2 regions of the Streptomyces solitudinis genome follow, and region 2 is predicted to be linked to the other one. Evidence: riboswitches for the same ligand, from Rfam matches in the RefSeq annotation. Region 2 holds a riboswitch; the other holds the start of a gene.
The links. Region 2 has a riboswitch for cobalamin ahead of V1J52_RS03145 (ABC transporter substrate-binding protein). Riboswitches for the same ligand answer to the same signal wherever they lie in the genome.
Positions count from the first base shown of each region.

Region 1: linked by a shared signal. The riboswitch ahead of V1J52_RS20870 (cobalamin biosynthesis protein) and the one ahead of V1J52_RS03145 (ABC transporter substrate-binding protein) in region 2 are both predicted to bind cobalamin.

Region 1 covers NZ_JAZDCW010000008.1:206,236-213,515, forward strand. Annotated here, with positions in the region: gene cobN (cobaltochelatase subunit CobN) at 1-2,915, opposite strand, end outside; gene V1J52_RS20865 (cobyric acid synthase) at 2,912-4,435, opposite strand; gene V1J52_RS20870 (cobalamin biosynthesis protein) at 4,422-5,408, opposite strand; cobalamin riboswitch at 5,531-5,656, opposite strand; gene V1J52_RS20875 (hypothetical protein) at 5,835-6,047, opposite strand; gene V1J52_RS20880 (inorganic phosphate transporter) at 6,136-7,280, opposite strand, start outside.
Region 2 covers NZ_JAZDCW010000001.1:749,060-756,339, forward strand. Annotated here, with positions in the region: gene V1J52_RS03125 (M56 family metallopeptidase) at 1-330, opposite strand, end outside; gene V1J52_RS03130 (BlaI/MecI/CopY family transcriptional regulator) at 337-744, opposite strand; gene V1J52_RS03135 (ABC transporter ATP-binding protein) at 845-1,633, opposite strand; gene V1J52_RS03140 (FecCD family ABC transporter permease) at 1,630-2,745, opposite strand; gene V1J52_RS03145 (ABC transporter substrate-binding protein) at 2,742-3,794, opposite strand; cobalamin riboswitch at 3,825-4,005, opposite strand; gene V1J52_RS03150 (ribonuclease J) at 4,245-5,930, shown strand; gene V1J52_RS03155 (SulP family inorganic anion transporter) at 6,000-7,280, opposite strand, start outside.

The sequences.
Region 1 (7,280 bases), on a different contig from region 2:
CGGTCGCCGTGCCGGGCGGTGTCCTCGTCCGCGTGGGCGCGGACGTAGTTGGCGTCGGCGGGCTCGTCCAGTTCGGCCACCGCCCGCACGGCGTCGTCGATGAGCCCCACCACGTGCGGGAACGCGTCGCGGAAGAAGCCCGAGATGCGGACGGTGACGTCGATGCGCGGGCGGCCCAGTTCGGCCCGCGGCACCACCTCGAAGCCGGTGACGCGCCGGGAGGCGTCGTCCCACACCGGGCGGCAGCCCAGCAGCGCCAGGATCTCCGCGATGTCGTCGCCCTGGGTGCGCATGCACGAGGTGCCCCACACCGTGAGCCCCACCGACTTCGGGTAGGCCCCGTTGTCGGCGAGGTGGCGGGCCAGCAGCGAGTCGGCCAGCGCGCTGCCCACCTCCCAGGACAGCTTCGAGGGGATGGCCTTGGGGTCCACGGAGTAGAAGTTCCGCCCCGTCGGCAGCACGTTGACCAGGCCGCGGGTGGGCGAGCCGGACGGACCGGCCGGGACGTAGCCGCCGTCCAGCGCGTGCAGGACGTTGCCGATCTCGTCCGTCGTGCGGGCCAGCCGCGGCGCGACCTCCTCGGCCGCGAACTCCAGCACCCGTACCGCGTCCGGCACTTCGGCGCCCAGCACCTCCCGCACGGTGACCGCGGCCGCCTCCCGGGCCCAGCCGGCGGCCTCCATGGTCTCCGCCAGCCGCCGCGCCAGCCGCTCCAGCAGGTCGACGGCGTCCGACGCGGTACGGGCCGGGCCCTCGGCGAGCGCCGTCAGGGAGTCCGGCACCGCGAGCCGGGCACCCGGCTCGGCCAGCAGTTCCTGCTCCACGAGGCCGAAGTGCGCGGCCAGCGCCGCCCGCAGCCCCGGCAGCGCGCCGCCCACGCCGCCCCAGACCTGTGCCGAACGCAGCACGGCCAGCGCCAGGTTGACCCGCGGCTCGCCCTCGGGCGCACCGCCCAGTACGTGCAGCCCGTCGCGGATCTGCACGTCCTTGATCTCGCACAGCCAGCCGTCGATGTGCATGACGAACTCGTCGAACGCGTCCTCGTCCGGCTGCTCCTCCACGTGCAGGTCGTGGTGGAGTTCGGCGGCGCGCACCAGCGTCCAGATCTGGCTGCGCACCGCCGGGGCCTTGGCCGGGTCCAGGTCGCTCACGAGCGCGTACTCGTCCAGCAGCTGCTCCAGCTTGGCCAGGTCGCCGTAGGAGTCGGCGCGGGCCATCGGCGGCACCAGGTGGTCCACGACGGTGGCGTGGCCGCGCCGCTTGGCCTGGGTGCCCTCGCCGGGGTCGTTGACGATGAACGGGTACACCAGCGGCAGGTCGCCGAGGACGGCGTCGGGGGCGCAGCCGCCCGACAGCCCCAGGCCCTTGCCCGGCAGCCACTCCATCGTGCCGTGCTTGCCCATGTGCACGACGGCGTCCGCGCCCCAGCTCCGCTCCAGCCAGCGGTAGGCCGCCAGGTAGTGGTGCGAGGGCGGCATGTCCGGGTCGTGGTAGATGGCGATCGGGTTCTCGCCGAAGCCGCGCGGGGGCTGGATCATCACGACGACGTTCCCGAACTCCAGGGAGGCCAGCACGATGTCGTCGCCGTCCACGTAGAGCGAGCCCGGCGGCTCCCCCCAGTGCTCCAGCATGTCCGCGCGCAGCGCCGGGTCGAGGGTGGCGAACCACTCCCGGTAGTCGGCCAGCGGCACCCGCGCCGGGGCGGCGGCGAGCTGGTCCTCCGTCAGCCACTCCACGTCGTGTCCGCCCGCCTGGATGAGCCGGTGGATCAGCTCGTCGCCGTTGCCGGGGTAGTCCGTCACGCCGTACCCGGCCTCCCGCAGGGCGTCCAGCAGCCGCACGGCGGAGGCTGGGGTGTCCAGACCGACCGCGTTGCCGACCCGCGAGTGCTTCGTCGGGTAGGCGGTGAAGACGAGCGCGAGCCTCTTGTGCGCGTTCGGCTTGTGCCGCAGCGCCGCGTGCCGCACGGCGATGCCCGCCACCCGGCGGGCGCGCCCGGGGTCGGCCGCGTACAGCGGGATGCCGTCGGGGCCGTCCTCCTTGAAGGAGAACGGCACGGTGACGATGCGCCCGTCGAACTCGGGGATCGCCACCTGCATCGCGGCGTCCATGGGGGTGAGGGCCGCGTCGGACTCCTCCCACGCCGTGCGGGACGTCGTCAGGCACAGGCCCTGGAGCACCGGTACGTCCAGTTCGGCCAGCGCCCCGATGTCCCACGCCTCGTCGTCGCCGCCGGCGCTCGCGTCCGACGCCCGGCTCCCGCCGGCCGCGAGCACGGTGGTGACCAGCGCGTCCACACCGCCCAGCAGCGCGTAGAGGCCCGGATCGGCGTCCCGCAGCGAACCGCAGTACACCGGCAGCGCGTTGGCTCCCTGCTCCTCGACGGCGTCGCACAGGGTGTCCACGAAGGCGGTGTTGCCGGCGAGTTCGTGCGCCCGGTAGAAGAGCACGCCCACCGTGGGCCGCGCCGGGTCGCGGGGGCGGTCGCCGCGCACCCCGTAGGCGGGCATCGGCCGCGGTTCCGCGAAGCCCTCGCCGGTCAGCAGCACGGTGTCGGACAGGAAGCGGGCCAGTTCGGCCAGGTTCTCCGGGCCGCCCTCGACGAGGTAGCGCAGCGCCTCGGCCACCACCCCGGCCGGGACGCTGGACTCGGCCATCAGCTCGGCGTCCGGCACGGACTCCCCGCCGAGCAGCACGGTGGGCAGCCCGGACGCCCGCAGGGCGGCCAGCCCGTCCTCCCAGGCGCGCTTCCCGCCGAGCAGCCGGACGACGACCAGGTCGGTGCCGGCCAGCAGCCCCGGCAGCTCCTCGGCGACGTCCACGCGGGTGGGGTTGGCGATGCGGTAGGCGGCGCCCGAGGCGCGGGCGGCCAGCAGGTCCGTGTCGGCGGTGGACAGCAGGGTGACGGTGCTCATGAGGGTGCTCCCGGCGGTACGAACGGCAGGCCCGCGGGCGCGCCGTCCTCGATGAGCCGCAGCAGGGCCGCGGTGTCGGCGTGTTCTTCGATCAGGTCGCCCAGCCGGTCGAGCTGCTCCTCCCGCAGGGCGGCGAACGCGGTGTCCGGCGCGGGGACGAAGGCGCGCCCGGTGTCGGCGGCCACCCGGCGCAGGAAGGCGCGCCGGAAGGCGTCGCTCTCCAGCGAGCCGTGCCAGTGCGTGCCCCACACCGATCCGGCCCGGCAGCCGTCCAGGAACGGCTCGCCACCGAGCACGTCGGCGACGCCGTGGTGGATCTCGTACCCCTCGACGGCTTCGCCCAGCGCCGTCCCCGTCGGCCGGGCGAGGGTCTTCTCGCGGTGGAAGCGCACCCGCACCGGCAGCAGCCCGAGCCCCTCCACCACCCCGGCGCGGGACTCGACGTCGTCCTCGACGCGCTGCCCGAGGAGCTGGTAGCCGCCGCAGATCCCCAGCACCGGGCGGCCCTGCGCGGCGCGGCGGGCCAGCGCCGCCGCCAGCCCCCGGTCGCGCAGCCAGCGCAGCGCGCCCACGGTGCCCCGCGTGCCGGGCACCACCACGAGGTCGGCGTCGGCCAGCTCCTCGGGGCGGTCGCAGAACCGCACGACCACGCCCGGCTCGGCGGCCAGCGCGTCGACGTCGGTGAAGTTCGACATGAGCGGCACCGGCAGCACCGCGACGCGCAGCACGTCCCGGCCGTGCGGCGGCGCGGTCGCCGATTCGCGCACGGTGCCGCGCAGCGAGACGCGCAGCCCGTCCTCCTCGTCGATGCCCAGGCCGTGCCGGAACGGCAGCACCCCGAGGGTCGGCCGCCCGGTGAGCCGGTGCAGCATGTCCAGCCCCGGCTCCAGCAGCGAGACGTCACCGCGGAACTTGTTGACGAGGTACCCGGCGACCAGCGCCTGGTCCTCGGCGGACAGCAGCGCCGTCGTCCCGAAGAAGGACGCGAACACCCCGCCGCGGTCGATGTCGCCCACGACGACGACCGGCAGCCGGGCGGCGCGGGCCAGCGCCATGTTGACGATGTCGGTGCGGCGCAGGTTGATCTCGGCCGGACTGCCCGCGCCCTCGCAGATCACCGCGTCGTGCGTGCGGCGCAGCTCGGCCAGGCACTCCGTCACCGTGCCCAGCAGCCGCTGCGCGCGCCCGCCGTGGTAGCCGCGCGCGCTCAGCTCCCCGACGGCCCGGCCCAGCAGCACGACCTGGCTGGTGCGGTCGCCGCCCGGCTTGAGCAGCACCGGGTTCATCAGCGCGCTCGGCTCGGTGCGGGCGGCGGCGGCCTGCATGGCCTGCGCCCGCCCGATCTCCGCGCCGTCCCGGGTGACGAAGGAGTTGAGCGACATGTTCTGCGCCTTGAAGGGCGCCACCTTCAGCCCCTGGCGGGCCAGCCAGCGGCAGATGCCCGCCGTGACGACGCTCTTGCCCGCGTCGGACGTCGTGCCCGCCACCAGCAGGGCGCCGCCCGGTTCAGAGCCGGCCATGACGCCGCCCTCCGTGCCCGCCCGCGGCCCGTCCGGCAGCCGCCCGTCCGGCAGCCTGCCCGGCCGCCCGTCCGGTCAGCGCGACCGCCAGGGCCAGGGCGCCCACGCGGCGCGAGAGCCGCACCGCCCGCTCGATGTCGGCGACCGCCACGGCGCGCCCGGCGGCGTTCAGGACGGGACGGTGCTCGACGCGCCCGCCGTAGGAGAGCGTGCCGCCGAGCCGCACGCCCAGCGCTCCGGCGAACGCGGCCTCCACGGGCCCGGCGTTGGGCGAGGGGTGCCGCTGCGCGTCCGCGCGCCAGGCCCGCACGGCACCGGCCCGGTCCGGCCCGAGCACCGCGGCCAGGGCGGCGGTGAGCCGGGAGCCGGGCCACCCGGCGGCGTCGTCCAGGCGCGCCGCCGCCCAGCCGAAGCGCAGGTAGCGCGGCGAGCGGTGCCCCACCATGGCGTCCAGCGTGTTCACCGCGCGGAACGCCGCCATCCCCGGCACCCCGGCGAGCGCGCCCCACACCAGGGCGCCGACCACCGCGTCGGAGGTGTTCTCGGCGACGGACTCCACGACCGCGCGGGCGATGCCGTCCGCGTCGAGCGCCTGCGGATCGCGGCCGCACAGGTGCGGCAGCCGGGCGCGGGCGGCCCCGACGTTCCCGGCCGTCAGCGCGTCAGCGACGGCGCGGGCCTCCCGCGCCAGGGACGTGCCGCCCAGCACGGCCCAGGTGACGGCGGCGGTGAGGGCGGTGTCCGCGGCCCGCCGCCGGCCCGCGGCGCGGGCCAGCGCGGCGGTGGCGGCGGCGACGCCGCCCGCGCACAGCACCGTGTGCGCGGCCCCGGCCGCCCGGTGGTCGCGCCACAGGCGGCGCTCGGCCGCCGCGGCGGCCCGTCCGAACGCGGCGACGGGGTGGGCACGGCGCGGGTCACCGGCGAGCGCGTCGCAGAGGTGGCCCAGCACGGCGCCGGAAGGGGAGAAACCCATGGCGCCGTCAGCCCGCGCTCACTCCCGGAGGGGTCGCTGGGTCTGGGGGCAGGGGAATGCCGGGCATGGCGGTGTGTCCTCACTCAGGGTCCTCGCCCTGGCTCGACGTGACCGGCGGTGAGAGTCTCCTGGCTCCCGGATCTACAGCTCCCCCGGCCTTCCAGCCCTGCTCGCGGGCCGTGACGCTCGGTGGGGGAGTGCTCCCCGGTGACAGTGGCGGGACCGCGCCGGATTCGCACCGGCTTCCTCTCCTGCCGCCGTGTGGCAACGGGCCGAAGTCCACCACGGCCGCGCAGAGCCGTCAACTCCGCCCTGACCTGCGGTGACGGAGTGTGAGGTGGCACACGGCGCGGGCGTGCGCGGGCGCGCCGGTGAGGGGCACGGGCGCCGCCCGTGCCCCTCACCGGCTGCTGCGGGGTGCCGCGCTCAGGCGGCGATCGTGTAGATGCCGAAGGCGACGGCCGCGGCGCACGCCGCGTAGGCGGCGTAGGCGCCGGTGCGGGCGAGCACCGGGACGGTGCCGTCCGTCCTGCGGGCGGAGCCGCTGACGATGCCCAGGGTGAAGACGCCCACCAGGGCGACGGTCGCCAGCAGGCTGACGCCGAAGACCTGGCCGAGAGCTGCCCAGTCGATGTCCATCGGAAGTCACGTCCTCGGGTGTGCGGGGGGTCACGAGAAGGTCGGGGGTCTGCCGGGGCGGCCCGTGCGGGGGCCGTCCCGGCGGAGGTCAGGAGACGGCGGTGGGGGAGCGGTGCCCGGCGTCCCGCGCCTCGTCCTGTCCGGCCAGCGGGTCCCGTTCGTCGCGGGGGGCGCCGAGGGGCGGCGGGCTGACGGCCTGCACCGCGCTCGTCACCACGCCCGGGTCCTCCTGCGGCATGTCGTTCACGTTGTGGTGGCTGACGACCTCGCGCCGGGAGGCGGTCCAGATCGCGGCGCAGGCGGCCACGAAGAGGACGGCGACCACGGTGATGCCCCAGTCGCCCCGTTCGGCCAGCAGGGCGGCCAGCGCCGCCACCAGGCCCGCGGCCGGGAGCGTGAGCCCCCAGGCGGCGAACATGCGGTACGCGGTGTTCCAGCGCACCACACCGCCCTTGCGGCCGTACCCGGAGCCCATCACCGAGCCCGAGCAGACCTGGGTGGTGGACAGCGAGAAGCCGAGGTGCGAGGAGGCCAGGATGGTGACGGCCGAGCTGGTCTGTGCCGCGAAGCCCTGCGGCGCGTGGATGTCGGTGAGGCCCCGGCCCATGGTGCGGATGATGCGCCAGCCGCCCAGGTAGGTGCCCAGGGCGATCGCGATGCCGGCGGAGGCGATGACCCACATCGGCGGGTCGGCGTCGGCGCCGAGGACGCCGCCGGAGATCAGCGCGAGGGTCATCACGCCCATGGTCTTCTGCGCGTCGTTCGTACCGTGCGCGAGGGAGACCAGCGCGGCGGAGGTGATCTGCCCGGCGCGGTAGCCGTGCGAGGTCTTCTCCGGGTCCGCGCGGCGGGCCGCGCGGTAGGTGAGCCGGGTCGCCAGCATGGCGGCGACACCGGCGACGACCGGGGCGATGAACGCGGGGATCAGGACCTTGCTCAGCACGGCGTCCATGTGGACGGCCCCGATGCCGACGGAGGCGATCGTCGCCCCGATGAGACCGCCGAACAGCGCCATGGAGGAGCTGGAGGGCAGACCGGCGAGCCAGGTCAGCAGGTTCCACAGGATCGCGCCCACGAGACCCGCGAAGATCACTTCGGGCCTGATGCCGGACGTCTCGTCGATGATGCCCTTGGAGATGGTCGTGGCGACCTCGACGGACAGGAACGCCCCGACGAGGTTCAGGACCGCCGACATGGTCACCGCCGCCTTGGGCTTCATGGCCCCGGTGGAGA
Region 2 (7,280 bases):
CACGCGGCCGTGCCGCCACAGCAGGCGTCCGCAGGCGACGACCACCGCGACGAGCGCGGGGATGGCCGCCCTGCCGGCGACCTCGTCGTACGGGACCGCCTCCCGCACCTCCGCGTCGGACCACCCGTCGGGCAGCGGATTGCCGGGCAGCTGGGCGGTGCCGACCACCATGACCAGCCCCAGGCACACCGTGCTGCACACGGCCATGACCGCCGCCACCACCGTCAGCAGCCTGGTCGCGGCGCGTGGATGCAGATGCTGCTCCGCCAGGCGCGCGATCGGCCACGCCGTGAGCGGCAGGACCAGCGGGAGGAAGACGAAGACTCCCATGCGAGGTCAGCCTTCCCCGCCGGCCCGGGGTTCCCTTCCGCTCCGCGGTGAGGTCAGCAGCCCGCGCAGCAGCCGCTCGTCGTCCGGGCCGAGTCCGGTGACGAAGCGTGCCAGCACCGCTTCCCGGTCACTCTCGGCGTCCAGGACCTTGCGCATCTTCCGTGCGGCCAGGCCGGCCTGGTCCGACGCGGGTGTCCAGGCGAAGGACCGGCCCGCCCGCTCCCGGGTGACCATGCCCTTGGCCAGCAGGCGGGTCAGGATCGTGATGACCGTGGTGTAGGCGAGGTCCTCGCCCAGGCGCTCCTGCACCCAGCCCGCGGTCGCCGGGCCGTCGGCCTCACGCAGCGCCGCCAGGACCAGTGCCTCCAGCTCGCCCTGCCTCCGCCGCCGGGGGCGCTGCGGGTGGTCCACCATGCCCTGTCTCCCTTCCGCAGACGTCCGTTGCCCGGGCGGACATCGTATAGACACCCGGGCGCCGCGCCGCGGGACGGAGCGCCGCGGTCTGCGGGGCGCGTCAGCTCGTGGGGCGGCTTCCGGGGAGGAAGGTCACCTGGGGCGCGCCCGTGCGCGGATGGAGGACGACCTCGCTCGCCACCCCGTAGACCTCGGCCAGCAGCCGGGGGGTGAGGATCTCGGCGGGCGGGCCCGACGCGGTGACCCGCCCCTCGCACAGGACGTAGAGCCGGTCGCAGTAGTACGCGGCCAGGTTGAGGTCGTGCAGCGCCACCAGGACGGTGGCGGTCAGCCGCCGCAGCGCGCCGAGAACGTCCAGCTGGTGGCGTATGTCGAGGTGGTTGGTCGGCTCGTCGAGCACCAGGAGGGCAGGCCGCTGGGCGAGGGCGCGGGCGATGAGCACGCGCTGGCGTTCGCCGCCGGAGAGGAGGCCGAAGGAGCGGTCGGCCAGGCCGACGGCGTCCACCGCGGTGAGCGCGGACGCGATCACCGCGGCGTCCTCGGCGGTGTCGCCGGAGAGCAGCCGCTTGTGCGGAGTGCGGCCCATCGCGACGACCTCACGGACCGTGAGGTCGATGTCGGCGCCCGTCTCCTGGACCACCGCCGCGACGGTGCGGGCCAGCCGCCGCGCCGGCAGCGACCAGGTGTCGGCGCCGTCGACGCGGACCTGCCCGGCCGCGGGGCGCAGCACGCGGTAGACGGCGCGCAGCAGGCTGGACTTGCCGCTGCCGTTGGGGCCGACCAGGCCGATCACCTCACCCGGGCGGGCGGTCAGGGAGACGTCCTCCACCAGCCGGCGTGCTCCGGCGGTGAGGACGACGCCGTCCACGACGAGTTCGGCCGCGGTCATGCCACTCCTCGGTCGGTGTGCCGCCGGGCGTCCCGGCGCATCAGCCACAGGAAGAACGGGCCGCCGCACAGGGCCGTCAGCACGCCGACGGGGATCTCCATCGGCGCGGCGACGGTGCGGGCGGCGATGTCGGCCCAGATGAGGAAGACCGCTCCGCCGAGGGCGGCCGTCGGCAGCACCCGGCGGTGGTCGCCGCCGACGAAGAGGCGCACGATGTGCGGCAGCATCAGCCCGACGAAGCCGATGGGCCCGGCCGCCGCGACCAGCACGCCGGTGACGAGGGAGAGCAGGACGAACATGCGGGCGCGGAAGCGGGCCACGTCCAGCCCCAGCGTGGCCGCGGCCTCCTCGCCGGCCAGGAGCAGGTTCAGGTTGCGCGCCTGCACCAGGAGGACGGCGACGCCCAGCAGCAGGGCCGCGCTGGGCAGCCACAGGGTGCCCCAGCTGACGCCGCCGAGACCGCCGAGGGTCCAGGCGAGGACCGCGCGGGCCTCATTGCCCCGGCCGGTGGTGAGCAGGAGCAGGTTCAGCACCGCGGTGAGGACCGACGCGACGGCCACGCCGGACAGGATGAGCCGGACCGACGTGATCCGGCCGCCGGTACGGGCCGTGGCGTACACGAGCAGCAGCGCGCCGAGCGCGCCCGCGAAGGCGGCCGCCGGGAGGGACACCGGTCCGAACAGGGTCACACCGGACACGATCACCACGACCGCACCGAGGGACGCGCCGGAGGACACCCCCAGCAGGTACGGCTCGGCGAGCGGGTTGCGGACCAGGGCCTGCATGGCGGTTCCCACCACCGCGAGCCCGGCGCCGGTGACGGCACCGAGCAGCACGCGCGGGGCCCGCACGTCCAGCACGATGGTCTCCCGCGCCCGGGACCAGCCGGGCTCCGCCCCGTCGGCACCCAGCGCGTGGGTGACGATCCCCCACACCTGCCCGGGCGGCACGTGCACCGAGCCGATGGCCAGGCCGACGGTGGCCGATGACACCAGCAGGGCCGTGAGGACGAGCAGCGTGACGGCCAGGGGCCACCGGCCGGTCCGCCGCCGGCCCGGGGACGGGTGGCGGACGGGGGCCCGGGACCGCTGGTCCGTGGCGGGAGCCGTCACCGGAAGCTTTCGGGGTGCAGCCCGCGGGCCAGGTCCCCGACCGTGTACGCCGAGCGGATGCCGACCAGCGTCGCGGTCAGCGGAAGGACGACGAACCGCTGGTTCCGGATGGCGGGCACCTCGGCGAGGGCGGGCTGGGAGAGCAGGAACTCCTTCTTCTGCTCGACGCTTCCGGCGCCGGGGTAGTCGTAGACGGCGATGACCTCGGGCTCGCGTTCGACGACCTGCTCCCAGGAGACGTCACCGAAGACCTCGTCGAGGTCGGCGAAGACGTTCCGGCCTCCGGCCAGCCGGATCAGCTCGGTGCCCAGGCTCCTGCCGCCCGCGGTGTAGGCGGCCCTGTCGCCGCTGTTGTACACGAAGACGGGCACGGCGGCCTTGCCTTCGACGGCTGCGGTGGCCTCACCGACCCGTCCCCGGAGCTCGGCGACCAGCTCGTCGGCACGGTCGGAGACGCCGAAGACCGCGCCGACGGTGTGGATTTCTGCGTAGACGTCCTCCATCGTCACCTGCTCCTGTCCGCAGTACTCGCGGTTGAGGTGGGTGTCGATGCCGGCGTCGGCGAACGCCTCGCGGGAGCGGCCCTCGTTCTCGGCGAACGCGCTGCCGTAGCCGCCGTAGACAAGGTCGGGCCCGGCTTCCAGGACGGTCTCGAACGACGGTTCCCTGGGGGCCAGTTCCGGGATCGCCTCGTAGTCCTCCCGCAGCTCGGGCAGGACGGCCGAGTCGGGGAAGGCGGTGCCGACCATGCGGTCCTTCAGCCCGAGGGCCAGCAGCAGCTCCGTCGGGTGCTGGTGGATGGTGACCACCCGCGACGGCGGCTGCTCGTAGGTCGTGGTCACACCGCAGTTGTCGACCGTGACGGGGAAGCCCCCGGACGACGAGACCGCGGGCCCCGCGCTCCGGGCCGGGCCGCCGGCGTCGTCGGACGTGCCGCAGCCGGCGGTCAGGAGGGCCGACAGGGCGACGGCCGCTGCCGCGGGGCATAAAGCGCGCCGGCGCCGCCGGGCGGGGGAGAGAAAACGGAGACGCGCATGGGCGGTGGACACGTGAAGCCTCCTGGGGAGTCCGCGCTCCTCGGACCGGGCCCGCGACGAGCCAGTGTCCTGACTCCCGGATCGACGTTCCCCCTGCCTTCCCGCGCGGCGCGCAGTGGCATGCGAAGGGTTCCACTCCCCGGTCACAGTGGCGGGACCGCGCCGGACTCGCACCGGCTTCCTGTCTCCCGTCGCGGTGATGACCTGGTGATAGTACGTTTCCTCGCATCGAAGGCATAGGGCGTGCCGACCGGGCCGTACGCCCCGCGCCCGGGCTCGCCCCTCCCGTCCCCGACCGCGACGCACCGCGCGTGGTACCCGGGGCGTGCCGGGCGCGCAACGCGTCGTGCGGGCGCCCGCACGCCCGAAGACCTGCCCGCCCCCGCGCACCTCGCGGCGACACGGCGGGGCCCGGTCCGAGCCGGGTGCCCGCGGCGGTCAACCCTCCGGTAGCGTCAAGGTATGAGTCATCCGCATCCCGAACTGAAGCCCGCGAAACCTCTGCCCGAGGGAGGTCTGAGGGTGGTCGCCCTGGGCGGCCTGGGGGAGATCGGCCGCAACATGACCGTCTTCGAGCATGCGGGCAAGCTGCTCATCGTCGACTGCGGCGTGCTGTTCCCCGAGGAGAACCAGCCCGGCGTGGACGTGATCCTGCCGGACTTCACCTCGATCCGCGACCGGCTGGACGACGTCGTCGCCGTGGTGCTGACCCACGGCCACGAGGACCACATCGGCGGCGTCCCCTACCTGCTGCGCGAACGCCCCGACATCCCCGTCGTCGGCTCGAAGCTGACACTGGCCTTCCTGGAGGCGAAGCTCAAGGAACACGGCATCAAACCGCGCACCGCGCGGGTGCGGGAGGGCGACCGCCGCGGTTTCGGCCCGTTCGACTGCGAGTTCGTGGCGGTCAACCACTCCATTCCGGACAGTCTCGCGGTCGCGATCCGCACCCGGGCCGGGATGGTCCTGCACACCGGTGACTTCAAGATGGACCAGTTCCCGCTGGACGAGCGCATCACCGACCTGCGCGCCTTCGCCCGCCTCGGCGAGGAGGGCGTCGATCTGTTCCTGACCGACTCCACCAACGCCGAGGTGCCCGGCTTCACCACCTCCGAACGGGACCTGAACCCGGCGATCGAGCAGGTGATGCGCACCGCCCCGCGGCGCGTCATCGTCTCCAGCTTCGCCAGCCACGTGCACCGCATCCAGCAGGTGCTGGACGCGGCCCACCAGCACGGCCGCAAGGTCGCCTTCGTGGGCAGGTCGATGGTCCGCAACATGGGCATCGCCCGGGACCTGGGCTACCTGCGCGTGCCGTCCGGCCTGGTCGTGAGCCTCAAGGAACTGGAGAAGCTGCCGGACAGCAAGGTGACCCTGGTGTGCACCGGTTCGCAGGGTGAGCCGATGGCCGCGCTCTCCCGCATGGCCAACCGGGACCACACGATCCGGGTCGGCAAGGGCGACACCGTCCTGCTGGCCAGCTCCCTGATCCCGGGCAACGAGAACGCGATCTACCGGGTCATCAACGGCCTGACCCGGTGGGGCGCCAACGTCGTCCACAAGGGCAACGCCAAGGTGCACGTCTCCGGGCACGCCAGCGCCGGGGAACTCGTCTACTGCTACAACATCGTCAGGCCCCGCAACGTCATGCCCGTGCACGGCGAGTGGCGCCACCTGAGGGCCAACGCCGACCTGGCCATCCAGACCGGGGTCGCTCCCGAGCGGGTCGTCATCGCCGAGGACGGCGTGGTGGTGGACCTGGTGGACGGCCGTGCCTCGATCACCGGGAAGGTACCGGCGGGCAACGTCTACGTGGACGGCATGACGGTCGGCGGTGCCACCGAGGCGTCGCTGAAGGACCGCGTCGCCCTCGCGGAGGAGGGCGTGGTCACGGTGGTGGCGATCGTCGACGCCGACACCGGTGCCCTCGCCGAGGCCCCCGACTTCCTGGCCCGCGGTTTCGTGCACGACGACGCCACCTTCGAGCCGGTCGTCCCGGTGATCGAGAAGACGCTGGCCAAGGCGGCGGAGGAGGGCGTCGGGGACGCCCACCAGCTCGAACAGCTCATCGCCCGCGCCGTCGCCTCCTGGGCGTTCCGGACACACCGCCGCAAGCCCCTCATCATTCCGGTGATCATCGACGCCTGACCGCCCCGGCCCGGCCCGGGGAGTCCGTCCCGCCCGCCCCCCGCCGTCCCGGCGGGCGGGACGGGCGGATCAGTGGGCGGAGAGTTCGCCTGCGAGCTTGTCGTGCATCTCGGCGCTGGGCCGGTTCAGGCCGGTGATGGTGACCTTCTTGCCGCGCGAGGCGTACTTGGTCTCGATGGCGTCGAGTGCGGCGACGGAGGAGGCGTCCCAGATGTGCGCCCCGGAGAGGTCGATGACCACGTCGTCCGGATCGCCCGCGTAGTCGAACTGGTAGACGAGGTCGTTGGAGCTGGCGAAGAACAGCTCACCGGTGACGGCGTAGACGGCCTGTGTGCCGTCCGGGTCGGTGACGCCGGTGACCTCGGCGAGGTGGGCGACGCGGCGGGCGAAGGCCACCATCGCCGTGATGACGCCGACGATGACGCCGATGGCCAGGTTGTGGGTGACCACGACGACGGCGACGGTGACGGCCATGACCACGGTCTCGCTGACCGGCATCCGCTTCAGCGTCCTGGGCTGGACGGAGTGCCAGTCGAAGGTGGCGACCGAGACGAGGATCATGACGGCGACCAGGGCGGCCATCGGGATGTCGGAGACGACCGGGCCGAACGCGATGCACAGCACCATGAGGAAGGCGCCGGCGAGGAAGGTGGACAGGCGGGTGCGGGCGCCGGACGCCTTCACGTTGATCATGGTCTGGCCGATCATGGCGCAGCCGCCCATGCCGCCGAAGAAGCCGGTGACGATGTTGGCGACGCCCTGGCCGATCGACTCGCGCGTCTTGTTCGAGTGCGTGTCGGTGATGTCGTCCACGAGCTTGGCCGTCATCAGGGACTCCATCAGGCCGACCAGCGCGAAGGCGAAGGCGTAGGGCGCGATGATCCCCAGCGCCTCCAGCGTCAGCGGCATGTCCGGCAGGCCCGGCACGGGCAGCGAGGAGGGCAGCTCGCCCTTGTCGCCGACGGTGGGGACGGCGATGGCGGCGGCGACGGTGATGAGGGTGAGGACGACGATGGAGACCAGCGGCGCGGGGACGGCCTTGGTGACCCTGGGGAAGAGCACCATCAGGGCGAGGCCGCCGACGACGAGCGGGTAGACGGCGAACGGCACGTCCCGCAGCTCGGGAACCTGGGCCAGGAAGATGAGGATGGCCAGCGCGTTGACGAAGCCGACCATCACCGAGCGCGGCACGAACCGCATGAGCCTCGCCACACCCAGGGCGCCGAGGACGACCTGGATGAGGCCGCCGAGGATGACGGCGCCGATGAGGTAGCCGAGTCCGTACTCGTGGTTCAGCGGCGCGATGACCAGGGCTATCGCGCCCGTGGCGGCGGAGATCATCGCCTTGCG